DNA from 3 places in the Rhizobium sp. WYCCWR 11128 genome. Region 2 is predicted to be linked to each of the others. Evidence: riboswitches for the same ligand, from Rfam matches in the RefSeq annotation. Region 2 holds a riboswitch; each other region holds the start of a gene.
The links. A riboswitch is a leader RNA that binds a small molecule or an ion and turns the genes downstream of it on or off. The one in region 2 is predicted to bind FMN.
Positions count from the first base shown of each region.

Region 1: it holds a riboswitch for FMN, as region 2 does, so the genes downstream of both, ribB (3,4-dihydroxy-2-butanone-4-phosphate synthase) here and HX898_RS31225 (DMT family transporter) in region 2, are expected to answer to the same signal.
Region 3: it holds a riboswitch for FMN, as region 2 does, so the genes downstream of both, HX898_RS01800 (6,7-dimethyl-8-ribityllumazine synthase) here and HX898_RS31225 (DMT family transporter) in region 2, are expected to answer to the same signal.

Region 1 is NZ_JACCEZ010000001.1:810,063-820,133, forward strand. It holds gene HX898_RS03985 (response regulator) at 1-1,813, shown strand, start outside; gene mobB (molybdopterin-guanine dinucleotide biosynthesis protein B) at 1,757-2,266, opposite strand; gene mobA (molybdenum cofactor guanylyltransferase MobA) at 2,263-2,892, opposite strand; gene HX898_RS04000 (DMT family transporter) at 2,902-3,810, opposite strand; gene HX898_RS04005 (SDR family oxidoreductase) at 4,138-4,905, shown strand; gene ribB (3,4-dihydroxy-2-butanone-4-phosphate synthase) at 4,992-5,627, opposite strand; FMN riboswitch at 5,754-5,904, opposite strand; gene HX898_RS04015 (glucose 1-dehydrogenase) at 6,099-6,881, opposite strand; gene HX898_RS04020 (SDR family oxidoreductase) at 7,166-7,954, opposite strand; gene HX898_RS04025 (sugar ABC transporter ATP-binding protein) at 7,977-9,455, opposite strand; gene HX898_RS04030 (sugar ABC transporter substrate-binding protein) at 9,484-10,071, opposite strand, start outside.
Region 2 is NZ_JACCEZ010000017.1:46,522-56,592, forward strand. It holds gene lon (endopeptidase La) at 1-2,008, shown strand, start outside; gene hupB (DNA-binding protein HupB) at 2,215-2,490, shown strand; FMN riboswitch at 2,614-2,768, shown strand; gene HX898_RS31225 (DMT family transporter) at 2,860-3,759, shown strand; gene HX898_RS31230 (esterase-like activity of phytase family protein) at 3,843-6,053, shown strand; gene HX898_RS31235 (aldo/keto reductase) at 6,151-7,140, opposite strand; gene HX898_RS31240 (cupin domain-containing protein) at 7,377-7,778, shown strand; gene HX898_RS31245 (class I SAM-dependent methyltransferase) at 7,888-8,493, opposite strand; gene HX898_RS31250 (hypothetical protein) at 8,659-9,012, shown strand; gene HX898_RS31255 (glutathione peroxidase) at 9,146-9,694, shown strand; gene HX898_RS31260 (hypothetical protein) at 9,806-10,018, opposite strand.
Region 3 is NZ_JACCEZ010000001.1:361,531-371,601, reverse strand. It holds gene HX898_RS01830 (MFS transporter) at 1-1,173, opposite strand, end outside; gene HX898_RS01825 (helix-turn-helix domain-containing protein) at 1,170-1,820, opposite strand; gene HX898_RS01820 (adenylate/guanylate cyclase domain-containing protein) at 1,905-3,011, opposite strand; gene HX898_RS01815 (hypothetical protein) at 3,227-3,451, shown strand; gene HX898_RS01810 (hypothetical protein) at 3,567-3,875, opposite strand; gene HX898_RS01805 (SRPBCC domain-containing protein) at 4,061-4,507, opposite strand; FMN riboswitch at 4,754-4,896, shown strand; gene HX898_RS01800 (6,7-dimethyl-8-ribityllumazine synthase) at 4,975-5,409, shown strand; gene HX898_RS01795 (VOC family protein) at 5,662-6,351, shown strand; gene HX898_RS01790 (hypothetical protein) at 6,378-6,542, shown strand; gene HX898_RS01785 (cytochrome b/b6 domain-containing protein) at 6,614-7,147, opposite strand; gene HX898_RS01780 (MarR family transcriptional regulator) at 7,128-7,604, opposite strand; gene HX898_RS01775 (antibiotic biosynthesis monooxygenase family protein) at 7,703-8,071, shown strand; gene HX898_RS01770 (LysR family transcriptional regulator) at 8,196-9,080, opposite strand; gene ampC (class C beta-lactamase) at 9,204-10,071, shown strand, end outside.

The sequences.
Region 1 (10,071 bases), on a different contig from region 2:
GGAGAGGCCGTTCCATGCGACCTCCTTCATCAGCGTTGTCCGCACAGCTTTGAAGGGACGTCTGCGCCAATACGAAGCGCGCGCCCGGCTCGAGGCTCTGAGCGAGGGAGAACGCCGGTTGCAGACGGCACTCGCCGCCGGTCGTCTCGGGGCGTGGGAGCTGGAACTTTCCACGATGGCGTTGACGGCCTCGGCGACCTGCAAGGCAGTCTTCGGCCGAGAACCGGATGATGATGTCACCCGCGACGATCTGATCGCCAGCATCCACCCCGATGACCGGGACCTTGTGCTGGCACGCCTGCGCCGGACGATTGATACCGGAGAAGACTATTCGATCGAGCACAGGACGATCTGGCCGGATGGATCACTGCATTGGACCGAAGTCCATGCGCAGCTCTACGCCGACAGATATGGGTCCGCCAGCAAACTGGTCGGCGTCTGCTCCGATACCACCGCCCGCAAGACCATCGAAGAAAATCTGAGACGGCTCAATGAGAACCTCGAAGAGCGTGTGAGGGAACGGACCAGGGAGGTCAACGCTGCCCACCAGACCCTGCTTGAGGAGGTCGCCCAGCGCGAAAGGGCCGAGGAGCAGCTTCGCCAATCGCAGAAAATGGAAGCGATTGGCCAACTGACCGGTGGCGTCGCCCATGATTTCAACAATCTGCTGATGGTTGTTCTCGGAAATCTGGAGCTGCTCGGCAAGCACGTGGCTGGAGATGCGAAGGCGACGCGTCTGGTCGATGGCGCGGTTCAGGGCGCGCGACGCGGGGCGGCGCTGACGCAGCGGCTGCTGGCTTTTGCCAGACAGCAGGATCTGCAGGTCAAGCCCGTCGATCTGGCCGAGTTGGTCTCCGGCATGAACGACTTGCTGCGGCGCTCGGTCGGATCGTCGATCAGCATCGAAACCAGCCTGCCGGCGACGCTGCCGCCGGCGCTAGTCGATGCGAACCAGCTCGAATTGGCGCTGCTCAACCTTGCGGTCAATGCCCGCGATGCGATGCCGGATGGCGGGACGCTGTTGATATCGCTGCGTGAGGAGCAGGTGGCCGGCGATGACGGCGCTCTCGGCAAGGGGGCATATCTTGTGCTGGCAGTGGCCGACAGCGGCACCGGCATGGACGCGGAGACGCTGAAGAAGGCAGTCGATCCGTTTTTCTCTACCAAGGAACTCGGAAAGGGCACGGGCCTAGGCTTGTCGATGATCCACGGACTTGCCGTTCAGCTCAATGGCGCACTTCTTCTGACCAGCGAGCTTGGAGTGGGAACGATTGCCGAACTGTGGCTTCCGGCGACCGAACGGCGCCCCGAGCGGGCGATCGAAGCGGAACTGCCCGTTCCGCAAGCTGCATCCAGACTGAAGATCCTTCTGGTCGATGACGATGCCTTGATCGCCATGAGTTCGGTCGACATGCTTGAAGATCTCGGCCACGAGGTCGTCGAAGCAAACTCCGGCGCGCAGGCGCTGGAACTGATCAGCAGCGGTCAGTATTTCGACCTTGTCATAACCGACTATTCGATGCCTGGTATGACCGGCGCACAGCTTGCTCAGGCCGCACGGGACATTCATCCGGCATTGCCGATCGTGCTGGCGACAGGTTACGCCGATCTTCCTGCCGGCACCGATATCGATCTTCCGAGATTGGCAAAGCCCTATGATCAGGCTCAGCTTGCTAAGGAAATTGCCAAGGCGATGGCAAGCGAAACGGTCCCGCTTCTCAGGTCCGGCGGTGACGCAGGTGGTTCAAAGCCTCGCCTATCCAAGGCCGACGATGTCAGCGATAAAATCGGCGATGGCGCCTGTGTCGTCTAGATCGAAGACCGGCAAGGCCGTGTCCGTGACCGCATGATCGGCGGCGATGGCGCAGATATGGGGATCGCTTGGCGCCAGCGGTTCGCGATTGGCGGCCTCCAGGCGGCGGGCCTCGATCTTCGGGATCGGCTCGCGCTTGTAACCTTCGATCAGCACGAGATCGCAGGGGGCGAGACGGGCGAGGATCTCCTCGAATTCAGGTTCTGGCGCGCCGCGCAGCTCGTGCATGATGGCGTAGCGCGTGCCGGAGACGATGGTGACCTCGTGGGCGCCGGCCTGACGGTGGCGGTAGCTGTCGGCCCCGACCTTGTCGATGTCGAAATCATGATGGGCGTGCTTGATCGTCGAGATCTTGTAGCCGCGGCGGGTGAACTCCGTCACCAGCCGGACGGCGAGCCCCGTCTTGCCTGAGTTCTTCCAGCCGGCGATGCCGAAGATTTTCGGTGCGGTCATCCGCGAAGGGCCTCCAGCCAGCGTTCCGCCTCGACGAGATCGTCGGGCGTATTGATGTTGAAGAAGGGATCCAGCAGGCTGGCACGGGTCGGATGCAGCGGAAACGCCACTTCCGTAACGTCATGTCGTAACAGGAAGTCGCGTACTCGGCGCTTCTCGTCGGTGGCGATCCAGGCTTCGAGATCGGCGGCCAGCGTCACCGGCCAAAGCCCGAAGACAGGATGGCTGCGGCCCTCGGAGGCTGCAATGGCGACCTGCGAGGGGTGGTCGACCGCTGCCGCCAGCCGGGCGACGAGATCGGCCGGGAAGAACGGGCAATCCACCGAGACGGTGACGACATGGGTGGTCGACGGCAGGCCGGCGGCATAGACCATGGCCGCATGGATACCGGCCATCGGCCCGGCCTTGCCGCGAAAACGGTCGGGAACGACAGGCACGCTCTCGGCGGCGGCATCGGCGTTGACGGCAACGAGCGGGGCCTGCTGCGAGAGGCGGGTCAGCACATGGTGGAGCAGGCTCTCGGCCCCGAGCATCACGCCCGCCTTGTCGCGGCCCATGCGCTGTGAGCGGCCGCCGGCCAGCACGACGCCCGCTATTTGAGATTTATCCAATGAGAATTCAGCCATCATCCTTCCTCAAACCGGCGCGCGCGGCGCGGATTCCTGCGCGATCGGCGACACGCGGCGCTTGGCCTCACGATAGAACGTATAGAGGCCGGAGGCGATGACGATCGCAGCCCCCACGAGCGTCCAGCTGTCAGGCACTTCGGCGAAGAAAAAGAAGCCGAGCACAGAAGAGAAGATCAGGCTGGTATAGCGGAACGGCGCGACGAAAGAGATTTCGCCAGTGCGCATGGCGAGGATGACCGACTGATAGCCAACGAGCACCAGCACCGATGCGAGCACGAGATGACCAAGCGCGGTGGCGCTGACCGGCTGCCAGCCGCCAAGCACCGGAATGAGCAGCGCACCGAAGAAGGAGGCTGATATGGCGGTGATGACGGTTATCATCAGCGAGGGAATCTCCGGACTGATGCTCCGGGTGGCGAGATCGCGGCCGGCCGTCGTCAGCACCGCGGCGACGCAGAGGAGGGCGGCGGCGGTGAATCCCTCAGGGCCGGGACGAATGATGATCATCACGCCGACGAGGCCGACGAGGATCGCCGACCAGCGCCGCCAGCCGACCGGCTCGCCAAAGAAGAGCGCCGCGCCGAAGGTGACGACCAGTGGCAGCGATTGCAGGATCGCCGAGGCATTGGCGATCGGCATCATGCCGAGCGCGGTGATATAGGTGACGGCGGAGAGCGTCTCGCAGATGATCCTGAAAATGATCATCGGCTGCAGCATGATGCGCCAGGAACGCAGCGCGCCCATTTTCCAGGCGATCAGATAGACGAGCAGGCTGGTGAAGAGGCCGCGCAGGAACATGATTTCGCCAGCGTTCATATAGCCGATCACCGATTTGGACAGAGCGTCGCTCGCGGAAAAGCCGGCCATCGCCATACTCATATAGATGGCGCCCTCAGTATTGCGTGACCGCGGCATGAAGAGATTCCCGTTACCTGTGCGCTCCTTTTAATCGCGAAGATGCATCAAGGGAATCGGATGAATGTCACACAAAGCATAAATCGATGATGCGGTGCACAATAACGCTGACGTCAACGCAGGCGTGTGAGTGAGATCGCCGCAAATCACCGTTTTATAAGGCGAATCCCGATACTTCCGCACGGCCATCAAGGCGGCGATGGGGACGCGCCATCGCTCCTTCCGGTTGGGCCATAGGCGTTTTTCTCTTCTTGCGCGGGAATCGGGTGGCTGCATCGCCTGATATTTGAGCATCTCACATCTCGCAACAACCCAGGAGAGACCGATATGACACTTCTCAACGACAAGATCGCCATCATCACCGGCGCAAGCTCCGGCATCGGCCGCGCGGCGGCGAAACTCTTTGCGCGGCAAGGCGCCAAGCTCGTGGTCACCGGCCGGCGGCAGGACGCGCTCGATGATGTCATCGCGGAAATCGAGGCGGAGGGTGGTCAAGCCGTCGCCATATCAGGCGATGTCAGGAACGAGGCGCTGCAGGCAAGGCTCGTCGAAACGGCGGTCTCGCGTTTTGGCCGGCTCGACATCGCCTTCAACAATGCCGGCATCCTCGGTGAGATGGGGCCGGTTGCCGGGCTGTCGCTCGAGGGCTGGCGCGAGACGATCGAGACCAATCTCACCGCCGCCTTCCTCGGCGCCAAACACCAGTCGGCGGCGATGGGAAAAGGCGGCGGATCGCTGATCTTCACCTCGACTTTCGTCGGCCACACCGTCGGTATGCCTGGCATGGCCGCCTATGCGGCGAGCAAGGCGGGGCTGATCGGCTTCGTGCAGGTGCTCGCCGCTGAACTCGGAGCGCAGAAGATCCGCGTCAACGCACTGCTTCCTGGTGGCACCGACACGCCCGCCAGCATTACCAACGCGCCTGATGCCACGCCGGAGGTGCTCGCCTTCGTGGAGGGGCTGCATGCGCTGAAACGCATGGCGCAACCCGAAGAGATCGCCAATGCGGCGCTTTTCCTCGCCTCCGACATGTCGAGCTTCGTGACCGGCACGGCGATGCTGGCCGATGGCGGCGTTTCAATCAGCCGGACATAGGGTGGGCAAGGGAAGGTGCCCTCAGGGTCATCGCTTCGGCACGTTCTTAGTTGCGGCGGGCTGTGCCACCGCAACAAAGGCATCGATCAAGCGACTTCGCGTATGTCTTTTACTACCTGGCGGTCGAGATAGGCGATCAGATCCTCGATGGTGACGAGGGGTAGGTTGTGGCGTTCGGCGAAGAGCGTGAGTTCGGGCAGGCGAGACATGGTTCCGTCGTCGTTGGCGACTTCGCAGATGACGCCGGCGGGGACCCTTCCGGCAAGGCGGGCGAGATCGATGGCGGCTTCGGTATGGCCAGGGCGGCCGAGCACGCCGCGGGGATTGGCGCGCAGCGGAAAGATATGGCCGGGGCGGGCGAAATCGGCGGGCTTTGCGCGATCATCGACCAGGGCGCGGACGGTGGCGGCGCGGTCCGCCGCAGAAATGCCCGTCGTCGTGCCCTTGAGATAATCAACCGAGACCGTGAAGGCAGTTTTGTGCGATTCCGTGTTGTTGGGCACCATCAGCGGAATGTCGAGCGCATCGAGACGCTCGCCTTCCATGGCGATGCAGACGAGACCACGGGCGTGGGTCATCATGAAGGCGATTGTTTCCGGGGTGACGGCATCGGCCGCGACCACGATATCACCTTCGTTTTCCCGGTTCTGGTCGTCGACGACGACGACCATCTTGCCGCTGGCAATGGCTGATATGGCATCTTCAATTGTTGCGATAGTCATGCTGTCTGGCCTTTCAAGGGTTATGTCAGCGGACTGACATGGTCTGCTCGGCTCAATCCGTGAGCGAGCCTTCTGCCCTTGGGCGAACAAACGTCAGCCGCCTCCAGGATGGAGTGCGACTGCCCGTGTTGTCCTCTTCCATCCGGACTATACCGTCGGCTCCGGCATCTCACCGGATCTGCTGACCTTCCGACAGGAGGTGCCGGAAGCGCTCGCGGGCTCCAGGATTGCTCCTGATACCGCCGGTGGGGAATTACACCCCGCCCTGAGAACAGTTCAAAGATAGGACCAAAAACAGGCGGATGGCAAGGTCACTCGACCAGGCAAAAATGCAAAGCTGCCCTAACGCCGATGGACACACTGTTCACACAGAGGCGACGACCGTGTCGCCTTCCGCACTTCGCTCGTGGTTTGCTCTTTGTTCGATGCATGTCGTTGTCCCAAAACCGCTACGCAATTTGGGCGCCTGCATCAGGACATGATCAGGCCGCCGTCGACATTGATCGTCTGGCCGGTGATATAGGCAGCGTCATCGCTGGCGAGGAAGGTCACCAGGCCGGCGACATCTTCGCCGGAGCCGGCCCGTTTCATCGGGATGCCTTCGACCCATTCCTTCATCAGTTCGCCGGGGGCGTAGTTGCCGAGCAGCTTGCCCCAGGCCTGGTCGTTATAGGCCCACATGTCGGTCTCGATGATGCCGGGGCAGAAGGCGTTGACGGTGATCTTCTCGGTCGCGACTTCCTTGGCCAGGCTCTGGGTGATTCCGACGACGCCCATTTTCGAGGCGGCATAATGCGGGGTGTAGATGAAGCCGTCGCGGGCTTGGCCGGAAGCGGTGTTGATGATGCGGCCGCCGCGCTTGTGCTTGCGCATTCTTGATATTGCCTCCTGGGCGCAGAGGAAGACGCCCTTGGTGTTGACGGCCATGACCTTGTCCCACTCGTTTTCGGTCAGGTCCTCGACGCGGGCGATAGTGATGACGCCGGCATTCTGGATCGAAACGTCGACCGAGCCGAATTCCTTCTCGGCGGCATCATAGAGGGCGGTGACGCTTGCCTTGTCGGTGACATCGCCGATGAAGGAGATCGCCTTGCCGCCTTCGGTTCGGATCTGTTCGGCAACGCCGTGGACCAGCTCCTCATTGGCCGAGACGACGAGATTGGCGCCTTCGCGCGCAAAGCGTCTGGCGATGGCGGCGCCGATGCCGCGGCTGCCCCCGGTAATAACGACGGTCTTCTGCTCAAAGCGTTTCATGCTCTTTCCTTGTGTCACTCGATAAACAGCAAATCTGGGTGCGACCTACCATGCGATCATTATTGGATCTCAACCGGTTGTCGCAAATTCAGGCAGCCTTTAGCGCCGATGACGACGCCCGAACCCTCCGTCCGTTAGACAGCCCGTTCGATCGGCGTGAAGGGCGGGCAGACGGCGATATCGCACGCCGTCTTGCCCGTTAGTCCCTTCAGCGCCTCGATCTCAGCCAGGGAGGAAGCGAGACCGGTCACTTTCCAGCGGCGGCAATGAGCTTTCTCATCGCATCACCAGCAGCAGAAACCGCCATCGACGAGAAGATCGACGCCGGTCACGAAACTTGCTGCATTCGACAGCAGAAACACCGCCGGGCCTACCATCTCGTCCACCGCTGCCATGCGCTGCATCGGCGTCTGCTCTTCGAAGAGCTTGGTCTGGTGGACCATCTCCGGACGGGTGTTCATGGGCGTTGCCGTGTATCCGGGGGAGATGGTGTTGACGCGAATGCCGCGGTCGACCCATTCCATCGCCATGGACTTCGACATATGGATCACGCCCGCCTTGGAGGCGTTATAGTGCGCTTGGCTCAGCCCCCGGTTTACGATCACACCCGACATGGAAGCGATGTTGACGATGGAGCCGCGCCCATTCTTCAGCATGGCGCGAGCCTCTGCCTGGCAGGAAAGAAAGACGCCTTTCAGGTTGATATCCATCAACGTCTGATATTGGTCCTCCTCCATTTCTTCCGCTGCGTTCGCGTTAGCGATGCCTGCAGCGTTGACTGCAAGTGTCAATGGGCCGAGATCGGCTTCGGTCCGTGCTACGGCATCTCCAAGGGAAGATTTGCTCGTGACATCCGCCGCGATCTGGATCGAGCGGCGGCCGGCGGCGCGAATATGTTCAGCCGTCTTGGCCAGCCCGTCGTCGGTTCGACGGTCGAGCAACGCCACGTCCGCCCCGCATTGCGCAAGGCCGATGGCAATGCGCTGCCCAATGCCGCTTCCGGCTCCGGTAACGATGGCAACCTGGCCGCTGAGATCGAAAAGCTTCGGGGCGTTCAGAGTGATGTCGGACACCGCTCTTCCTTTCTCTGTCTGTTTAGATGGTAGCTAGCTCCATGACCGAAACGTCATTTGCCTGGTCACGATTGAGAATGCCTGCCTGTTTGCCTTGCGCAAGCACGAGAATGCGATTGGAGACTCCGAGAACTTCCTCAAGGTCCGAGCTTACGACGATGACCGCCACGCCCCGTTTTGCAAGATTGACGATGATGTCGTAGATGCCCGCTCGGGCGCCGACGTCGATGCCTCTCGTCGGTTCGTCGAGCACGACGACCTTAGGATCGCGCATCAGCCATTTCGCGATGACCACCTTCTGCTGGTTGCCGCCGGACAGGTCCGAGGCATATTGCTCCGCACGGCCCTTTACGCCGAACTTGGCAACTGCCTTCTCCGCAAACGAGCGCTTGACGCTCGGCGTAATCCAACGCCCGCCCAGCTTGTCGAGATTGGCGTAGATAATGTTCTCGCCGATCCGGTGCCCGACAATCAGGCCCTGCTCCTTGCGGTCTTCCGGAACCATCACGATACCCTTGGCGATCGCGTCCGCCGGATCGCGCAGCCTGAGTTCTTCGCCTTCCAGCTTGATCGAACCTGCACTGATTGGGTCCGCGCCCGAAATCGCGCGGACAAGTTCCGTACGGCCGGCGCCGACCAATCCGGCGATTCCGAGAATTTCCCCGGCGCGCACTTCGAAGGTAACGTCACGGAACGAGTTGTCCGGCGAGCTCAGTCCGGACACCTGGAGTACCGGATGGTCTGTCGGAACTGGCAGGGCAGGGAACAAGCGGTCAAGCGGGCGTCCGACCATGCTTTCGACGATCGTTCGCACCGGGGTCGCGCTGTCTGAGAATTCCTGCACGCGCTCGCCATCGCGAAGAACGACGATCCGGTCGGTTATTCGCTTGATCTCTTCCATGCGGTGGGAAATGTAGACGATGCCGACGCCCTCCGACCGAAGCTTTCTAACCTGTTCGAAAAGAGCTTCCGTCTCCGCGCCGCCAAGGGCGGCCGTCGGCTCATCGAGGATCAGGAGCTTTGCGTTGAGAGCCAGCGCCTTGGCGATCTCGATAAGTTGCTGATTTGCTGTGGAAAGGCCGGCGACCGTCCGCGTTGCGGGGATGTGAAGGTTCAAGCGAGCGAGCTGGTCCTGGGCCCGGCGAACCATCTGGGCGCGGTCGACAACACCGTTCTTCATCGGCCAACGTCCGATGAAGACGTTTTCCGCGATCGACAGCTGCGGCAGAAGCTGCAGCTCCTGATGGATCAGGACAACGCCCTTGTCGATCGCTTCCCTTGGGGTGGCCGGGGCATAAGGCTGCCCCAGCCATGTCATTGATCCTTCGGACGGCGTGCGTGACCCGGCGATAATGCCCGATAGCGTTGACTTGCCCGCTCCGTTTTCACCGAGAAGTGCAACCACTTCGCCCGGATAGACGTCCAAGCTGACATTCTTCAGAACCTGGAGCGGCCCATACCATTTGGATATGCCCCTCAGGGAAAGAACTGGATCAGTCACGGCACACCTCCTCAAGACCTCAACTTCATTACGGATGGTTGGCGATGAAGCCTGCGACGTTTTCCTTGGTGGTCAGGGTGGCATCCATGAGTTGGACCGGCGGCACCTTCTCCCCGGCAACAAGCTTGGCGGCGTTTTCAACCGCGTCGCGGCCCATCTTCTGCGTCTGCTGGGTCGCCGTTACGTTGAAGACGCCCTTGCTGAGCGCTTCGAGAGCTGCGGTGTCACCATCGAAGCCGCCAACCACGATCTTCTGGGAAGGATTGGCGACCTTGATCGCCTGCGCGGCGCCAAGGGCGAGGCCGTCGGCCTGGGCGAACACGATCGAAACGTCCGGATTTGCCTGCAGCATATTCTGCATGATCTGGAATCCTTCGTCCTGGCTCCAGATGTTCGAGAACTGCTCGGCGACAACCTTGACGTCAGGATATGCCTTGAGAGATTCACCGCAGCCCTTCGAACGATCGACTTCCGGCGTCGTGCCCTTCTGGCCGTGGATGATGACCATCTTCCCCTTGCCGCCGGCTTCCTTCAGGATGTAGTCGCACACGGCCTTGGCAGACGCGACGGAATCCGTTGCAAGGAAGGTATCGCCGGGTGCGCCCTCGGCGTTGCG
Region 2 (10,071 bases):
CTCCGAATTCGAGAGCTACGTGAAGCTCAACAAGAAGATTTCGCCCGAAGTGGTCGGCGCCGCAAGCCAGATCGACGACTATTCCAAGCTCGCCGATACGGTCGCCTCGCATCTGTCGATCAAGATCACCGAGAAGCAGGAGATGCTGGAGACCACCAGCGTCAAACAGCGCCTCGAAAAGGCCCTCGGCTTCATGGAAGGCGAGATCTCGGTCCTGCAGGTCGAAAAGCGCATCCGCTCGCGCGTCAAGCGCCAGATGGAGAAGACCCAGCGCGAATACTACCTCAATGAACAGATGAAGGCGATCCAGAAGGAACTCGGCGACGGCGAGGAAGGCCGCGACGAGATGAGCGAACTGGAAGAGCGCATCTCCAAGACCAAGCTGTCCAAGGAAGCCCGTGAAAAGGCCGATGCGGAACTGAAGAAGCTGCGCCAGATGAGCCCGATGTCGGCGGAAGCCACCGTCGTGCGCAATTATCTGGACTGGCTGCTCGGCATTCCCTGGGGCAAGAAGTCGAAGATCAAGGCCGATCTCAACAATGCCGAGAAGATCCTCGAAGCCGATCACTTCGGTCTCGACAAGGTCAAGGAGCGCATCGTCGAATATCTGGCCGTGCAGGCCCGTGCCACCAAGATCAAGGGCCCGATCCTCTGCCTCGTCGGTCCTCCGGGCGTCGGCAAGACCTCGCTCGCCCAGTCGATCGCCAAGGCGACCGGCCGTGAGTATGTCCGCATGGCGCTTGGCGGCGTTCGCGACGAAGCCGAAATCCGCGGTCACCGCCGCACCTATATTGGCTCGATGCCCGGCAAGGTCATCCAGTCGATGAAGAAGGCGAAGAAGTCCAACCCGCTCTTCCTGCTCGACGAGATCGACAAACTCGGCCAGGACTATCGCGGTGATCCGTCCTCGGCCCTGCTCGAAGTGCTCGATCCGGCCCAGAACATGACCTTTATGGACCACTATCTGGAAGTCGAATACGACCTGTCGGATGTGATGTTCATCACGACGGCAAATACGCTGAATATTCCAGCGCCTCTGATGGATCGCATGGAGATTATCCGTATCGCCGGCTACACCGAGGATGAAAAGCGCGAAATCGCCAAGCGGCACCTGCTGCCGAAGGCCATCAAGGAACATGCGTTGCAGCCGGAAGAATTCTCGGTCAGCGACGACGCCCTGATGTCGATCAGCCAGCAGTATACCCGCGAAGCCGGCGTCCGCAACTTCGAGCGCGAGCTGATGAAACTCGCCCGCAAGGCGGTCACCGAGATCATCAAGGGCAAGACGAAGGCCGTTCACGTGACGGCTGCCAACATCTCCGACTATCTGGGCGTCCCGCGCTTCCGCCATGGCGAAGCAGAGGGCGAGGATCAGGTCGGCGTCGTGACCGGTCTTGCCTGGACGGAAGTCGGTGGCGAACTGCTGACCATCGAAGGCGTGATGATGCCGGGCAAGGGCCGCATGACCGTCACCGGCAATCTGAAGGAAGTCATGAAGGAATCGATCTCGGCAGCGGCCTCCTATGTCCGCTCGCGCGCTGTCGATTTCGGCATCGAGCCGCCGCGCTTCGACAAGAGCGATATCCACGTGCACGTGCCGGAAGGCGCGACGCCGAAGGATGGCCCCTCGGCAGGCGTCGCCATGGCAACCGCGATCGTCTCGATCATGACCGGCATTCCAGTGGACAGGCATGTGGCCATGACCGGCGAAATCACCCTTCGCGGCCGTGTGCTGCCGATCGGTGGTCTCAAGGAAAAGCTGCTCGCAGCGCTTCGCGGCGGCATCAAGAAGGTGCTGATTCCGGAGGAAAACGCCAAGGACCTGGCGGAGATTCCTGACAACGTGAAGAACAACATGGAGATCATCCCGGTATCCCGCATGGGCGAGGTGATCAAGCATGCGCTGATCCGGCGGCCGGAGCCGATCGAATGGGATGGCACGGTGGAAACGCCGGTCATCGCATCGGTCGAAGGCCTCGATGAGACAGGCGCAACCATAGCGCATTGAGTGGCCTTTGCCACATTTATGCCCAATTGGCCCAAAACACGGAAAAAGGCTGGCGGAAACGCCAGCCTTTTTTGTGAAAACGTCATGTAGACGCTTGCTTTTCCTTGATTTGCAGGGCTTTTGGGTTTTCGGCGGGCCTGATGAAACCTATTCTGCGCCTAGCTTACTTTTGAGTCGTTTCATACCATTTAGAAAGGGGTGGAAACATGAACAAGAATGAACTCGTGTCCGCAGTAGCCGAAAAGGCAGGACTGACGAAGTCTGACGCGGCTTCCGCTGTTGACGCGGTTTTCGACGTTGTCCAGGCTGAACTGAAGAACAAGGGCGACATTCGCCTCGCGGGTTTCGGCAGCTTCACCGTTTCTCATCGTGCCGCATCGAAGGGCCGTAACCCGTCGACGGGCGCTGAAGTCGACATTCCGGCTCGCAACGTGCCGAAATTCACGCCCGGCAAGGGCCTGAAGGACGCCGTCAACGGCTGATCTGAGATTATCCCACCAGCCGGAAACGAGACCGGTTGTGCAGGATTTAAGAGGGGTTCGGCTTTGCCGGACCCCTTTTGCTTTGGCGGGCCTTGCTGTCGCCCGGGCTTTAATCTACGACGTTTCTGTTCTCAGGGCGGGGTGAAACTCCCCACCGGCGGTAAGGGTTTCGGCCTGAGCCCGCGAGCGCCTTCTCTCGTGTCCAAGCGGGGGAAGGGTCAGCAGATCCGGTGCGATTCCGGAGCCGACGGTTAAAGTCCGGATGGAAGAGAATGAGCGTCGGCCGTGCGAAGGGCAGGGGTTGCCCTGTGTCGCCTGTCGGGGTTCATGCGTCCTGATTTATGTTGGTCCCTTTTATGGATGAAAGACATGAATCAGACTTCCGTTGCCGTCGAGCCATCCCGCGCCGTTGTCGGGGCACTCTGGATGGTCCTTGCCGGCATTGCCTTTTCGCTTCTCAACGTCGTCACCCAATGGCTGACGATGAAGCTTGCCTTTCCCTCGGCGTCGGCAGCCTTCTGGCAATATGGCTTCGCCTTCCTGTTTTCGCTGCCGTTCCTGAAGAGGCTCGGCCTTGCGGCGATGCGCACGCGCTATCCCTGGCGTCACCTTGCGCGCGTCGTGCTTGCCGCGCTCGGCGTCGAGGCTTGGGTCGCCGGCCTTGCCGCGGTGCCGATCTGGCAGGCGATCGCACTGGTGATGACCTCGCCCTTCTTCATCATTCTGGGCGCCCGGCTTTTTCTGGGTGAGCGCGTCGGCCCGGCCCGCTGGGCAGCGACGGCGGCGGGCTTCACCGGAGCGATGATCATTCTGCAGCCATGGTCTGATGGTTTTGGCTGGGCGGCTCTCTTGCCTGTGCTTTCGGCGCTGCTGTGGGGCGCCTCGTCGCTGATCACCAAGAGCCTGACAGGCATCGAACGGCCGGAGACGATCACCGTCTGGCTGCTCGTTCTGCTGACGCCGATAAACGGCGGGCTGGCGCTTGCGGCAGGCTTTGCAGTGCCGACGGGCGCAACCCTTGCTCTGTTCCTGCTGGCGGGGCTGCTGACTGCCGTAGCGCAGTATTTCCTGACGCTTGCCTATGCCGCAGCGGATGCCGCCTACGTCCAGCCGTTCGACGATCTGAAGCTGCCGTTGAACGTGCTGGCCGGTTGGCTGTTCTTCGGCTATGCGCCGGCGGGTTACCTCTGGCTGGGAGCGGCTCTCATCCTGTCTGCTTCGCTGTTCATCATGCGAAACGAGATGCGCCGGGAGCGGAAACTTGCCTGACATGATTTGACGCAAAATGCCGCATCTGTCATGCCTCTGTCATGCGGCTCCCGCAGAAAACTCATGTTTCGAATGTTCGACACATGGGGGATTTCATGACAATTTCATCGCGCAGCGCAGCGCTTGCTGCCGTGCTTCTCGCATCGGTAGCCTTTCCGGCCGCGGCCGAGCCGGTTTTCAACCGCATCGCTTCCTTCCCGGTCGCAGAGAACCTGCCGGCCGACAAGGACAAGCTTTCGGTGAGCTCCGCCGAGATCATCACCGCGACCGAAGACGGCAACACGCTGATCTATAGCGACAGCCCGCTCGGCGCGATCGGCTTTATCGACATTACCGATGCCAAGGCCCCCAAGGCAGGCGGCGCGCTGATGATGGACGGCGAGCCGACTTCGGTCACCTCGAGCGCCGGCAAGGCGCTGGTTGCCGTCAACACCTCCGAAAGCAAGGCGAAGCCCTCGGGCCGTCTGGCGATCGTCGACGTGGCGACCAAGAAGATCGAAAACACGTGCGATCTCGGTGGTCAGCCGGATTCGATCGCCCTCAACAAGGACAAGACGCTCGGCACCATCGCAATCGAAAATGAGCGCGACGAAGACGTCAATGACGGCAAGATCCCGCAGATGCCGGCCGGCGATCTCGTCGTCTTCCAGGTCAAGAACGGCACCGTCGATTGCGGCACCATCAAGCACGTGACGCTGACCGGGCTTACCGGCGTCGCCCCGGAGGATCCGGAGCCGGAATTCGTCGCCTTCAACGGCCTGAACGAGATTGCCCTGACGCTGCAGGAAAACAATGAGATCGTCATCATCGACGCCAACACGGCTGAAGTGAAGACGCATTTCTCCGCCGGCAGCGTCGATCTCACCGGTATCGACACCAAGCGTGACGGCGCCCTGAAATTCTCAGGCGAAGCCAAAGGTGTGCTGCGCGAGCCCGACGCCGTGAAGTGGCTGGACGACAACCGCCTCGTCGTTGCCAATGAAGGCGACTACCAGGGCGGCTCGCGCGGCTTCACCATCTTCGATAAGACGGGCAAGCTTCTCTACGAATCGGGCGCCTCCTTCGAACGCGCCGTCACCCATATCGGCCACTATCCTGAAAGCCGCTCGGGATCGAAGGGCGTCGAGCCGGAAGGCCTCGAAGCCGCCAAGTTCGGCGACATCAAGTATTTCTTCCTGCTCGCCGAGCGCGCCTCGGTGGTCGGCGTTTTCAAAGATACCGGCGCCGATCCCGAACTCGTCCAACTGCTGCCATCAGGCATTTCGCCGGAAGGCGCGATCGCCATTCCCGCCCGCAATCTCTTTGCGACCGCCAACGAGGTCGATCTCGGCAAGGACGGCGGCACGCGCTCGCATGTGATGATCTACGAGCGCTCGGAAGGCGATAAGGCCTATCCGCAGATCGTCTCCGCCGAGAAGGACGGCAATCCGATCGGCTTCGCAGCCCTTTCAGGTCTCGCTGCCGTTCCGGGCAAGCCGGGCATGCTCTACGCCGTCAGCGACAGCGTTCTGGGTTCACAGCCGACGATCTACACGATCGATGCCAGCAAGAAGCCGGCCGTCATCACCGACGCCCTCGTCGTCAAGCGTGACGGCGCTCCGGCGCAGAAGCTCGACATCGAAGGCATTGCGGCTGCCGCTGACGGCTCCTTCTGGCTCGCCTCGGAGGGCTATAGCGAGCGTCTCGTTCCGCACGCGCTCTACAACGTCAATGCCAAGGGTGACATCAAGGCCGAGATCGCCCTGCCGAAGGAGCTCGTCGCCAACGAAATCCGCTACGGCTTCGAAGGCGTGACCATTGTCGACACCGGCGACGACACGACGCTCTGGATGGCGGTCCAGCGCGAGTGGAGCGACGACGAGAAGGGCTTCGTCAAGCTCGTCTCCTACAATCCGAAGAAGAAGGAATGGGGTGCCGTTCGCTATCCGCTCGACAAGACGGAAAGCGGCTGGGTCGGTCTGTCGGAAATATCGGCCGAGGGCGACAGCGTCTACATCATCGAGCGCGACAACCTTGTCGGCGATGCCGCCAGGCTGAAGAAGCTCTACAAGGTCGCGATTTCGGAGCTGAAGCCCGCCAAGCTCGGGGCCGAGCTGCCGGTCGTCAAGAAAACCGAAGCCCATGACTTCCTCGGTGAACTGAAGTCTGCCACCAACGGCTATGTTCTGGACAAGCTCGAAGGCTTCACCTTCGACGCATCGGGCAAGCCTTACGCGGTCACCGACAATGACGGCGTCAGCGACTCCTCCGGCGAGACCCTGTTCTTCCCGGTCGAGCTGAGCGCGACAAACTGAAAGCTGCCCCTCACCCTAGCCCTCTCCCCGTAAAAACGGGGAGAGGGGACGTGCCCTGCGAAAGGTCGGCGTCGGACGGAGAATCAGCGTTCCATCCCTACCAGCGCTGATGCACATGCGGCGCGATCAGCCGCTCGTAGATCTCGCGCGTGGCCGCCATGACATCGGCCGAAAGCGGCGTAAGGTCGGCGGCGGCCGCGTTGGCCTTGGCCTGCTCGGCATTGCGGGCGCCGGGGATGACGACGGTGACGGCATCGCTCATCAGGATCCAGCGGAGCGCGAAGGCGGCCATGGTGGCGCCCTCGGGCACCAGCTTGCGCACCTCTTCCACCGCCTGCAGGCCGACTTCGAACGGCACCCCGGCAAAGGTCTCGCCGACATCGAAGGCTTCGCCGCTGCGGTTGAAATTGCGGTGGTCGTCGCTGGCAAAATGCGTGTCCCGGGTGATCTTGCCGGAGAGAAGACCGCTGGCGAGCGGCACGCGGGCGATGATCGCCACATTCCTGCGGCGCGCTTCCTGGAAGAACAGATGGTCGGGGCGCTGGCGGAAGATGTTGTAGATGATCTGGATGCTGACGACGCCGGGATATTCGATCGCCTTCAGCCCGTCTTCGACCTTTTCGACGCTGACGCCGTAACCCTTGATCTTGCCGGCCTTCTGCAGCGCGTTCAGGCCCTCGAAGACCTCAGGCTGATAAAGCACGTCGCGCGGCGGGCAGTGGAGCTGCACGAGGTCGAGGCTGTCGACGGCAAGGTTCGTGAGGCTGCGGTCGATGAAGCCTTCGAGATTAGCCTTTGTGTAGCCTTCCGAGACATGCGGGTTGAGGCGGCGGCCGCCCTTGGTGGCGACCATCGGGCGCTTGGCCGCCCCACTCGTCTTCAGCACATCGGCAATGATCTTTTCCGAGCGGCCGTCGCCATAGACATCCGCCGTATCGATGAATGTCATGCCGGCATCGAGCGCGGCATTCAGCGCCGCGCGTCCGTCCGCCTCGCTGATATCACCCCAGGAGCCGCCGATCTGCCAGGCGCCGAAGCCGACATTGGTGACGGTGAAGGGCATGCGGCCAAAAGCGTGGTGTTTCATGAAAAATCCTCCCTACTGCATGTCGCCCGGAAGTGTGCGGGGACAACGGCATGCATAAAAACAAAGAGCCAAAGCGCGTCGCATGATTCAAGCAAGATGCGACGCGCTGATGAAAGACACTGGCACTATCAGCCGGGTGACTTTGCGGCAATTGTCGATCCGGCTTTGATTGGTCGCCCCGATGAAATATCGTTCTGCTACAAGGCTTCAACCGCATGGATGGAAAAGGAAAGATCATGGAGATCAAACCCGTCGGCTCTCGCCCGTCAACGAAGCCACCGGCCGACTATTTCACCGGCGCCGTTCGCCAGGATCCGCTGATGGAAACGCCGGCGCCGGCACGGGCGAGGGCGGTCTCCGTCACCTTCGAACCCGGCGCCCGCACGGCCTGGCATACGCATCCGCTCGGCCAGACGCTGATCGTGACATCAGGCAAGGGCCTCGCCCAGAATTGGGGTGGGGACATCCGCGAGATCCGTGCCGGCGATACCGTCTGGTTCGCGCCGGGCGAAAAACATTGGCATGGTGCTGCCCCGGATACGGCGATGACGCACATCGCCATTCATGAGGCGCTGGACGGCAATCACGTCGACTGGATGGAAAAGGTCAGCGACGAGCAATATTCCGGCCAGGCGTAAAGCATGTCACGCAAAAGTGTGCAGCGGTTTTGCGGTAAAGACATGCGCAAAACCAAAGACCTAAAGCGCCTGAAGCGAATCTGAAAGATCGCGCCGCGCTTTAGACTGATCAGAGCCGCTTCAGGCAATAGGAAAAATGCGCGTGCGATTCGACCGTCAGGAACTCGAATTGCCAGCCATAATCCTTGCAGAATTTGGTAACCGCCTCGACGACACCATAGACGATCGGCTTGACCGTATTGCCGGTGCAGAAATCATGCCCGGCAATGCGCCCCGTCCGCTTCACCTTCTTTTCGCAGAGCAGGAGTTCCTGCCAGGTGAGCTCGAAGGAATGATCGGTATCGATATAGGCCCAGTCGAGGAAATCGTCTTCGAATTCGGCAAGCTTTTCGAGTGATGTGCCTTGCATCAGGTGCAGCCGGCCGGCCTCGATCTCGGCGGCGAAATTCGTGTGGATCGCGTCAAGCCCGGAACTGTAGCGATCCATCGACCAGGGATCGATGAGGTAGAGCTGCGCCGGGCGATTCTTTTCCAGGATCTCGGCCGTATATTCGCCGAAGGCTGCTCCCACCTCGACGCCGATGCCGCCATTCGGAATCCGATAGAGCAGCTCGCCGCGATCCGGCAGCAGGCGGGCGTTTTCCATATGGTGGGCGCTGAGCGGAGTGCGCGGCATGCCCGCCCGGAGCGCCTGCCTGTCTTCACGTGTCTTCATCTCTGATCTCGGGATTGCGGGCGACTGACGGCCCTGATGCGGTTTGACGGGAAGGTAGGAGCAGCCGGCACCGATGACAACCGCATGACAGGAATTTGCTTCTTTCGAACAAACCGCTAAGTTCCATCTGTGAACTGACGAAAAAGCCTCGGGAGGAGCGATTTCATGAGACGCATGTGGCCTGAAGAATTCAACGCCATCATCAGCGGAGCTGAGGAGGTGATGTTGGAAACACCAGCCGAGGCCGGCGAAGCGCCGCTGCAGCGCAAGGCGCTGAAGGCGCGAATCACCATGCAGGATTACGAGCGGATCTGGCCGCTCGCCGAGATGCGCTTCCGGCTTGGCGAAAGAGATGGCAAGGCCATCACCCTGATCACCACCAATCCCCATTACCATGCCTGGCACCCGAAGGACGGCGGCAGCGTCGATTCCGTGTCGGACAGCGGCCGCCATTACAAGACGGATTATCTCGTCGTGCACTTCCTGCTCGACGACGTGAAGGAAACGTCTCCCGCCTGAGGTGCTGAGGCCCCGTGCGGCCGGAAGCCGCACCGGCGTCCTGTGGAAGCCAAGTTGATCCCGACGCTGATGACAACGGCGGCGATATTGCTAAGCTTGGGCGAAACATATCCTTACGAAATTGGAGGTTCCCGTGACGGGCAATGTGCTGGATATCCCGGTCAAGACTGTGGATGGTCGCGAGACCACGCTCAACGAATACAAGGGCAGGGTGCTCCTGGTCGTCAATGTCGCCTCGAAATGCGGGCTCACGCCGCAATATGAGGGACTGGAAAAGCTCTATGGCGAAAAGCGCGAGCGCGGCTTCGTCATCGCCGCCTTTCCCGCCAACGACTTCAAGGGCCAGGAACCCGGCACCGACGCCGAGATCCTCGATTTTTGCACCAGCACCTATGACGTCACCTTCCCGATCTTCTCGAAGATCTCGGTCAAGGGAGAGGCCCAGCACCCGCTTTATCGGCAACTGACCAAGTCGGGTGTCGCGACGACGGGCGACGGCCCGATGCGCGAACGCCTGAAATCCCACGGCATGACAGGCGGCGACGAAGACGACATCCTCTGGAACTTCGAAAAATTCCTGATCGGCCGCGACGGCAAAGTCGCCGCCCGCTTCGCGCCGGATGTGACGGCTGACGATTCGCGGCTGGTTTCGGCGGTGGATAAAGAACTGGCGAAGGTATGAATGGTGGGCGATGAGCACCCACCGGACAACGGGATGCTCATTACCCCGATCACGCTCTCACATCTCAGTCGGAGAAAATGAGAAAGCGCATCCGGCGCCGTTCAAAGATCCTCAGATCCCAAGCACGGTCACAAGCGGAGGCGTAAAGTCCTTGAAGCCCACTCTCGGCCAGTCGCACCTCTTGTCGAATTTCGTCTTTGGTTCGTGGCGCTGGCATTGCGGATTCGTCTTGAATGCATATCCGGGCAGGGCGATGTATGTGGCACTTGGCGTGCCAAGGGCAATCGCGATGCACATCATCAATGCGGAGCGCAGGGTCCTCATGGGACACCTCCAGGCGTGATGAACCTTCAAGCGCGGAGACTTTCCGGGCGACG
Region 3 (10,071 bases), on a different contig from region 2:
CGTTGCCGCGAGATAGGCAATCCCCATCAGGAACAGCGCCGCAGCAAGGCCGAGCCCGCTGATCAGCGCGCCGCCGGCGAGGCCGCCGAAGGGGATGAGGGCGAAGCAGAGGGCTGTGTTCAATGCGGTGACGCGGCCAGTCAGCGGCTTGGGGATGCGCTCGAAGATGACCGCCGACAGGATCGGGTTGAGGAAGCCCGACGCGAATCCTGCGATGGCGAGCGTCGCAAAGACGAGGCCGATGGGCGCGTCCAGCGCCGGAACGAGAAAGCGCGGAAAGCCGGTCAGGAGGAAGGCCACCGTATAGACCATCAGTCGCGGCATGCGCTCGCCGATCGCCGCGGCAATCGCCGCGCCTGCGATCGAGGCGCCGGCGAAGGCGGCGAACATTGCACCGAGCAGCTCCGGGCCATGGCCGGCATCCCGTGTCCAGACCGGCAGCAGCACGGCATGATAGGCCTGGTCGAAGAGATTGGTGACCGCCACCATAGCGACGATGCTGACGAGCACGGCATCGCCGCGCAGAAAGCGCCAGCCTTCGCGTAGATCCTCGAGATAGGACGCCCGTTCGACCGGTCGAGTTTCGGGCGCAGGCGCGCGTCGCGTCCCGGGTATGCCCGCGGCAACGATCAGCGCAGCGGCGGCGAAGGTGGCGGCATTGACGAGCAGCGCCTGGCCCGGGCCGATCAGCCCGATCAAAGCGCCGGCGCCGGCCGCGCCCGCCGTCGAGGCCAGCCGCTCGATGGCGCTCGCAACGCCGGTCACTCGTTCGAGCGGTACATTGGCGAGTGTGGCGATATCGGGAACCATCGCCTGCTTGGCCGCATCGGAGGGGCCGCGCAGCACGCCCATGGCAAAGACGAGCGGCAGCAGCACCGGCATGCCAAGCATGCCGAAGAGATCGAGAAGCGGCACCAGAGCGACCACGAGCACCGAAGCCGTGTCGCAGATGATGGCGATGCTCTTGGCGCCGGCGCGGTCGATCAGCGGTCCGCCGAGCGCCTTGGCGATGACATAGGGCAGCATCTCCATCATTGCCGTCAGGCCTGTCAGCACCGGGCTGCCAGTCGTGCTCAGCACCAGCCAGGGAATAGCGATGGTCGAAAGCCGCGTGCCGGAGAGCGAGAATGTCTCGGCAGCCGCGAGCGCCAGGAACGGCCCGCCCCGTCTCACGGCTTATCCTCCCCTTCGCGATGCGGAACGCGGCCCGGATAGGGAAAGGCGTGCAACATGACATAGAAGGGAACCATGCCGGATTCCTGCGACGCCGCCTCCCCGAGCGGCGGGGCCGCCCGCATCGCCTCCAGGATGATGTCGCTCAGCCGTTTCGTCAGGGCCTCGGCCTGTGCCGCCGTCATCGGGATTATGATGTCGTCGGCAGCCGTCGCCTTGCGCCATTCAGCCGGCAGCTCAGCATATTCCTCCAGCGCCTGCTGCATCTGGCCGACCTGCAGCGAGAGTGCAGCCTGGTTGAAGGCGATGTCGAGATCGAGCGCTTCACCCTCGGCCTCGCTTGCCGGCACCGAGGTGAGCTGGTGGCTGGCGCGCCACCAGCGGTCGCGCCGTGAAGCATGCGGCGCTTCCTCGATGAAACCGTATTGGGCAAGCTGGCGCAGGTGATAGCTGGTCGCGCCGCTGTTTAAGCCCAGCCGCACTGCCAGCTGCGTCGCCGTGGCAGGCCCATCGATCCTGAGCATGCCGAGCATGCTCAGCCGGACAGGATGCGTCAGCGCTTTCAGCGCGGTCGGATCGGGCACGACCCGGCTGAGGGTGCGGGGTGCGGTGACTGAGTGGGCAGGCTGCGGGCGCGGATTTTTCATGCCGGCAGCCTACTATTGCAAACATATCTTTGCAAAGATTTCTTTGCATAAACGAAGGCCGCTCACGGCACCCAGCCTTGCGGCTCAATTCTCCGGCAAGGTGAAGACCGCGCAAGGCTGGGCAATGCCTCGCAACCTGTGCTCTCCGAGCGGCATCAGGGCCGTCGCCGTATTCGCTGCAACCGCGCCCGAGATCAGCACGCTTCGGCCGAGCGGTTTGCAGAGCCCTTCCAGCCGGCTGACGAGATTGACGGCGGGGCCGATGGCGGTAAAGTCCAGCCGGTCGGCTGCGCCGATATTGCCCCACAGGATCTCGCCGAAATGCAGCGCCGCGCCGAAGGGCAGCGGCGCCAGCCCCTGCGACTGGCGTATCTGGTCGAGATGGACCATGCCGGCACGGCTGGCAGCAACCGCCCTGAGGGCTGCCTCGCAGGCTTCTCGGTCTCCGTGGCTTATCCTTCCCGCGTCGTCGGAAGCGCCCGTGACCGGAAAGATCGCCAGCACGCCGTCGCCCATGAATTTCAGCACCTCGCCGCTGAAGGCGTGCACCGCGCCTGCGACGCGGTCGAACCATGCGTTGAGCGTCGCGATCATCGCGTGCGGCTCCGTCACCTCCGAAAGCGCGGTGAAATCGCGCAGATCTGCGCAGAGAAGAGCAGCGCGTATGGTCTCGCCGGTGCCGCGGGCAAGCTCGCCGGCCTGCACCCGGGCGGCACTACGGCGGCCGAGATAGGCTTCGAGCAGGGCTGCCCGCGCCTCCCGCGCCGCGAGCGCTGCGAGCGGTGCGGCGGCAAAACGCGCGACCTCGCGCAGCCGGTCTGCTTCCGCCGGAGCGAATGCGCCGGCCCCTGCCCGTTTGTCGATACCCGCCCAGCCGAGCATGGGACTATCCTGCGAAGGCCCTATTCGCTCCTCCCATACCGGCCCGAGCGCGGTCAGCCAGTCGTGCCCGGCCTCGCTCTGCGGAGTCGCGGCAAAGGCCAGCGCCTCGATGACAGCACCGGTCTCGGCCCGCCACAGCCAGGTGCGCCGCGCAATGATCGGATGCGGCACCGAAAGCGTCAGTGTGCCGCCGGAAAGCGGCAGGCCGTCGGCCAGCAGCCGGCGCCCGAGTTCGGCCAGAAACCGCTCGGGCCTGGGCGAGGCTCCGGCCTCGTCAACCAGCCAGGCAAGGGGAGACGGCAGATCCATCGCTTAACATCGCACGCCCACGTGGACGTCCGCAAGGACATCCCCAGGTGATCGTGGGGACGTTTCCAGCGACTTAGCCTGTCGCCCGCAAAGGCCGTCCGCATCGCCTGTCGAAAACCATTCGGCGCGGTGGAAAACAAAAAATAAACACTTTAAACTTGCGCGACTTTGATTCCATTATAGGGTCGTTCGTCATCGTGTGATTGAGGGGTACGATGGGCACGATATTCTGGCCGAAAGATCCGTTGGATGGGAATGACATGACGCTGCTGACGTCGATCCTTCGGCGATGGTGCGAAAGATATCAGGTCGAGCTGACGGCAGAGGAGAGCAGCCGCAAGGCGAAGGAACTCGTCGAATGGTTCGAATTCGGCGTCAAGGATCCCGTCGAACTCGAGGAGCTGATCGACGACAAGTACTGGCTCGTCAGCAGGATCTGACCGTATTGGACAAATCGGGAGGACGCTGCCGGTCAGCGTCGGCGAACCTGTTTCATCAGAAAAGGCCGGGCGAAAATCGCTCCGGCCCTTGTCCATCTACATCTAAGCGAGACCCTTAATCATCATCCCGCCAACGGCGGTCGCGATCCCAACGCCGCTCATGGCGCCAGCGCGGACCATCCCAATCCCGGTGACGCCGCTCCCAGCCCCAGCGGGGCGGGCCACCGTAGAAAGCGACCGGCGGCGGGCGGCGCCAGTTTCGCCGGCATTCGCCCCAGCGCGTCAGATGCCAGCCGCGACCGCACGCGTAGTCGACCGTTGTGATATTGCTCTGAACATTGATTGTCCCAATCGGCATCGCCTGCGCCGTGCCGAACGAGAGGCTGCCAGCGAGCAAGGCAGCCGCGATAGAAAGTGCCTTCATCGAGAACTCCATTTCAATCCAGCCGTCCACAGCTTATGACCGCCAAATTGAACTGGAGATGAACTGCGCGTTCATGTTTGCGGGAGAAAAAGAAGCGCTTCCGCACGGCCGGTCTGAGCGCTCGCTGACCACTGTTGTCGCAACGGCAAGGGCTTCAGAGCCGCTCCGCCGCCGCCAAAAATTGTTCATGTCCTGCCGTAAAAAGGATCGGGACCCGGATCACCCCCGGCGGCGACCTCGGTCAGCCGCCCGAGATAATGTGCCCAACCCTCCGCATGGCCGGCGCATTGCTCGGCGCTCGGCAGGCCGCTATGGGTGAGCCGCAGCAGCGTTCCGCCTCCCTGCTCGATCAGATCGATCTCGACCAGGCTCGACCCCGGCGGCACCACCTCGCTGCCGTCCCAGCCGAAGCTGTAGGCAAGGCGATGAACCGGCACCACCTCACGAAACGAGCCACGCGCAAAGCGGGCGCCGGTAACATTGACGAGATAGAGCCCGCCGGGCTGCGGCTCGACCTGCGCCTCCGTTCCCATCCAGCGCAGGATCTTTTCCGGGTCGGTCATCAACGCGAACACCGCGGCCGGCGGCGCCGCGATATGCGTCTCGCGGCGGACGACGATGGGGTCTTGCATCTCTCTCTCCCATGGTTGCCACGGCCCTGCCCGCCGCGGATAGAGACGGCGCATCCCGTCCTGCCGTGCTATTCTGACGTGAATGTCCTCAATGGGAGCATGTAGGCGCGAGCCCATCCTCCGCAAGAGGGCTTGCCCGTCGCGATCGACGAACAAGCGAAACCGCCGCGTCTGGAGGCCTGATCCTGCATTGGCCTCGAAGCATTTCGACCTATTGCCAGCCGGTCACCTTCCCCCTATTGTCCGCGCCGTTCTCAGGGCGGGGTGCAAGTCCCTACCGGCGGTATGCAATTTAGATTGCGAGCCCGCGAGCGCCTTCTTCGGAAGGGTCAGCAGATCAGGTGAGATGCCTGAGCCGACGGTCATAGTCCGGATGAAAGAGAACGTGCGTTCCTGCCGCCCTTGCGGCTGTCGGGGACGTTCGTGATCGCCTTGGGTGATGTGTCTGTTCGCCAAAGGAGATTACCATGACACCCACCCGCTATGCCTTCGTCAAAGCCAGCTGGCACGCCGACATCGTCGACCGCGCCCTTGATGGCTTCCATCAGCTTATTCCGCCCGAGCAGGTCGACGTGTTCGATGTTCCCGGCGCATTCGAGATGCCGCTGCTGTCACGCGATCTTGCGGCAACCGGACGCTATGCCGCGGTCGTTGCCGCCGCCTTCGTCGTCGACGGCGGAATCTACCGCCACGAATTCGTCGCCCAGGCCGTCGTCGATGGGCTGATGCGCGCCGGCATGGATACCGGTGTGCCGGTGCTGTCGGTTTCGCTGACGCCGCATCAGTATCAGGAAACCGAGCACCATAAGCAGATCTACCGCGCACATTTCGTCGAGAAAGGCCGCGAGGCAGCAAAGGCGGCTCTGACGATCGGCAAAACCCGCGCCGCTCTCGCTGCGTGAAAGCGGCTCGACGAGCAGAACAACAACAGCCGATGAAGACGGCGGGCCAATCCCGCTGTCGACCACTCAGATCGACATGACCTTGCCAACCCCCGCGGATCGGGAGCGGCGCGCCTAGCGTCGCCGCGGAATCCGCCAATACCGGTCAAATCAGACAGAATAATTGATTCGACGGCCTCACCGCGCCGTGGTCAACTTCGGTCGTCACGCGTCAGCAATTCTCAAGGCATCCAAAACCCCAAGGAGCTTAAGATGAGCAATGCACTGCGCAGCGAAACCCCCATGCAGACCCCGAAAACACATCCCGTCGACACCAAGCTCGAGGTCGTGGTCATCCCCGTTTCCGATGTCGACCGCGCCAAGCGCTTTTACGACGGCCTGGGTTGGCGGCTCGACGCCGACTTCGCCAATGATGCCGATTTTCGGGTGATCCAGTTTACGCCGCCGGGCTCCGGCTGCGCGATCATCTTCGGCAAGAACGTCACGGCCGCCGCCCCCGGTTCCGCCCAGGGGCTCTATCTTATCGTCTCCGACATCGAGGCCGCCCGCCGCGATCTCATCGCCCGCGGCGTCGAGGTCAGCGAAGTGTTCCATGACGCGGCCGGCGTCTATGCCGGCAAGGACGAACCCTATCTGTTCGGGCGGCTCCGCATTGCCGGCCGCGATCCCGATCACCGCAGCTACCGTTCTTTCGCCTCCTTCAAGGATCCCGATGGCAACGGCTGGCTGTTCCAGGAAGTCACCACGCGCCTGCCAGGACGCATCGACGCCGACGGGACGACATTCACCAACTCAACCGATCTCGCGTCAGCCATGCGCCGTGCGGCGACCGCGCACGGTGAACACGAGAAGCGAAACGGCGGCAAACACGACGAGAACTGGCCGGACTGGTACGCCGAATACATGGTCAGCGAACAGGCCGGCAAGCAGCTGCCCTTATAGGCAAGGGCGGCGGCATCACGCAGACGGTGACATTTGAGAAGCGTCTCGGCGGCAACGGCGCGGCGCTTCATCGCGCCTTCTTGGTGCACAGCGGTCACCATACCGTCGAGCCGGTCCCGCTGATCGTCGATCGTCGAATTGGGCGTGGCACTGGCCAGCTCGTTGCCGGCGTGGCGATCTGCGTCTCCTGAGTCAGGCCCGAACGCGGCCGCCTGACAGATCTTCGAGAAGCCAAACATTTGACATCGAACGCGGCGGGATCTCAGCCGCCATACCACATCCGCCGCAGCAGGTGATCGCCGCGGACAAACTGGTGATAGAGCGCGGCACCGGCATGGAAGACCAGCAGGCCGACAAGCAGGAAGGCGCCGAACCCATGCGGGCCACGCGGCGGATAGGCGGTGAAATCAGGCAGCGTGGCGCCGGCTGCCTCGAAGATGGCGGGAGCAGCGCCACTGAGGATCATCATCCCGATGCCGCTGGCGACCATGCCGAGAATGAAAATGTAGAAGGCGACGTGAACAAAGCCCGCAAGGCGCTCCTGCCAGCGAGGCGATGCCGGCACCGGCGCAGGCTTGCGATCGAAACGCCACCACCAGACAATGCGAAGAGCCGTTAGAAGCAGGATGACGATCGCCATCGGAATGTGGAAACGCAACAGCCCGGCCTTGGTCGCGGCGTCCATGGCGTTGGCAGCCCGGAAGCCGGAGCCGAGCAGCGCCAGGATCAGAACCGCACTCAGCCAGTGGATCGAGACCGCTATTGCGCCATAGCGATCAGGCCTGCTCTTCAACATCTCCATGTCCTTCCAGTTTGCTGCGGAGCGCCTTCATGACGGCATGCGTGGTTTTGAGATCCTCGACCTGAAGCCCTTCCGAGAGCATGTCGACCCACGGGGCCTGCAGGCGCATGGCGGTTTCATATGCCTGGTTTCCCTTGTCCGTCAGCACGACGAGTTGTGCCCGTCGGTGGTGCGGGTTGGGTTGGAACGCGAGAAGCCCCTCCTTCTCCAGATCGTTGACGATACGCTGAACGTTCTGGCGGTTGGCGCCCATGTCGCGCGCCAGCCACGCGACCGGCTGCGGCCGGCCTGCCGTGGCGACGGTGCCGAGGACATGCCAGCGGGCGCTGGTCAGGCCGAGCCCGTCGACGAGCTTGTCGCCCGCGTTGATCATCCGGTTGTTGAGCCGGAAGAGATCCAGAATGAGGTCGGTCAAAGCTGTTCCGGCCGGGGTCCGTTGGGGTTCGTGCATTTGTCACCATATAGCTATATTGACATCATAGTGTCAAATTGAATATGTATCCGTATTACCAGATTGACATCATGTAACCAATTCAGATGGAGTCGACCATGTCACTCATGCGCCCGATGGACCCTGCCTTCCCGATCGATCGCCAAATCGCGATCGATGCCTCCGCGATCGTCCTCATCAACCTCTTCACGCTCGACAAGGCCGACGAGCAGGCCTTCCTTGATGCCTGGCAGGCCGATGCGGCCTTCATGAAACGGCAGCCTGGCTTCATCTCGACCCAGATGCATCGCGCCATCGGCGAAAGTCCTGCTTATCTCAATTATGCCGTCTGGGAATCGACCGCCGACTTCCGGGCGGCTTTCTCGCATCCGGAGTTTCGGGCGAAGCTCTCGGACTATCCGTCCTCGGCGGTCGCCTCCCCGCATCTCTTCCAGAAGGTCGCCGTGCCGGGCATCTGTGTGGCGTAAGCAAAGCGGCGGTGGTGGAGCATGACGGAGGAGTTCCCTTGACCAACGGGCTGAAGGGCAGGAACCCTGACGGCCAAGTCCTTGAGCGTCGGGTTGATCTCAGCCTCCGGCTCGCCGGAAGCTGTCATTGCGATGCGGAAGACATCTGCGACATCATCCAATTGGAAAATGCGAGCATGGCTGCTGTTGGCGGCCTTGATTGCAGTCGGGTCAGCCAATAGCTTCCCAGCGATATGGTCGTGGGAAAAGGTTGTCTTATAGACCCCGAGGATAGATGTCTGGAAAACATCGACGGCGGCGCCAAAGCAATACCCAGTCCTTGCAGGGCGGCCTCCATCATCGCGAGGGAAGAGTCGAAGACGATACCGGCGTTTATTTGTGACGCCGGCGGGACGTTCGCTGCCGCAAACCACGTGCTCCATTCGTCCGCCCTATAGCTCCGCAAAAGCGTCGCCTCGACCAGGTCTGCAGGCGACCTTAAACGCTCCGCCAATTTGGGCGTGCACAGAGGAGAGAGCGGAGCGTCGAACAGACGTAGCGCCTCTGTGCCGTGCCAGGAACCGCTGCCGAAGCGAATGGCAAAGTCTAGTCCCTCGGCCGCCATATCGACGCGATTATTGTTTGTCGAAACGCGCACATCGATGAACGGATGCTGCTGTTGAAAATCCGAAAGCCTTGGCAACAACCAACCGACGGCAAACGTCCCGACCACACCCAGGAACAGCAATTCCCGAACCTGCCCGGCTTCAATCCGGTTCAGCGTGATCGCCATCTGATCGAAGGAATTGGTCAAGGTCGGCAAAAGAGCTTCGCCTTCTGCAGTAATTTTCAAACCTCTTGGGAGACGCTGAAAAAGGGCAGCCCCCAATCGTTTCTCCAGGCTTTTGACTTGCTGGCTTACAGCGGCCTGGGTAACGCAAAGCTCGATCGCGGCCCGGGTGAAGCTGAGATGTCTTGCCGATGCTTCGAAGGCCCTCAAGCCATTTAAAGGGAGGAATTGCCGAACCATCTTAGCCCTAGATTTTCTTGGATCTCCTCCGAGATATCATCGTTTGCTGCCGCAAAACAGTGCCATTAAATGCCGTCCTCATGCGCCTTTGCGCTGATGAAGCTGCTTTTAGAGGATGAAGAAATGACGCGTGATTGGATAGGAATTCTATCGGCCGCATTGGTCTCGACATGCATTTCCACAAGTGGCTTTGCGGCTGACGAGCTGAAACTAAAAGCCATCTCGGACGCCGCGATAAAACCAATCATGGATAAATACGGCATTCCGGGCATTGCCGTTGCCATCACCGCTGACGGACAGAACCACATCTTCAACTACGGCGTCGAGTCGAAGGACACTGACAGGCCCGTCACCCCGGCGACCATGTTCGAACTGGGATCGATCAGCAAAACCTTTACAGTCACCCTCACCTCCTACGCGGACGTGACCGGCCGACTTTCGCTGTCGGACAAGGCAAGCAAATATCTTCCGTCGATGAAAGGAAAGCCGTTCGGCGATGTCGTGCTGATGGATTTGGGCACCCATACGGCTGGTGGATTTCCGCTGCAATTTCCCGACGAAGTCAAAACCGAAAAGCAGCTGATGGAATATCTCGCAACCTGGAAACCATCATTTGCCGCCGGAACGCGCCGAACATACGCCAATCCAAGCATCGGCGCGCTCGGATATATAACGGCAAAAAGCATGGGCAAAGACTTCGCAGCTCTTATGGAAGACCAATTGTTTCCCTCCCTTGGATTGAAAAGCACGTTTATTGATGTGCCGAAATCGCGGATGGTCGACTATGCCCAAGGCTACAAGCGAAGCGGTGAGCCGGCTCGGATGACACCTGCCATTCTTTCGTCCGAGGCCTACGGAGTGAAATCCACCGCAAGCGACATGATCCGGTTCATCGACGCGAACATGGGTTTGGTCGAGCTGGACGAGAAGCTGCAGCAGGCGATCACGAACACGCACAAGGGATATTTCGATGTCGGCGCGATGACCCAAG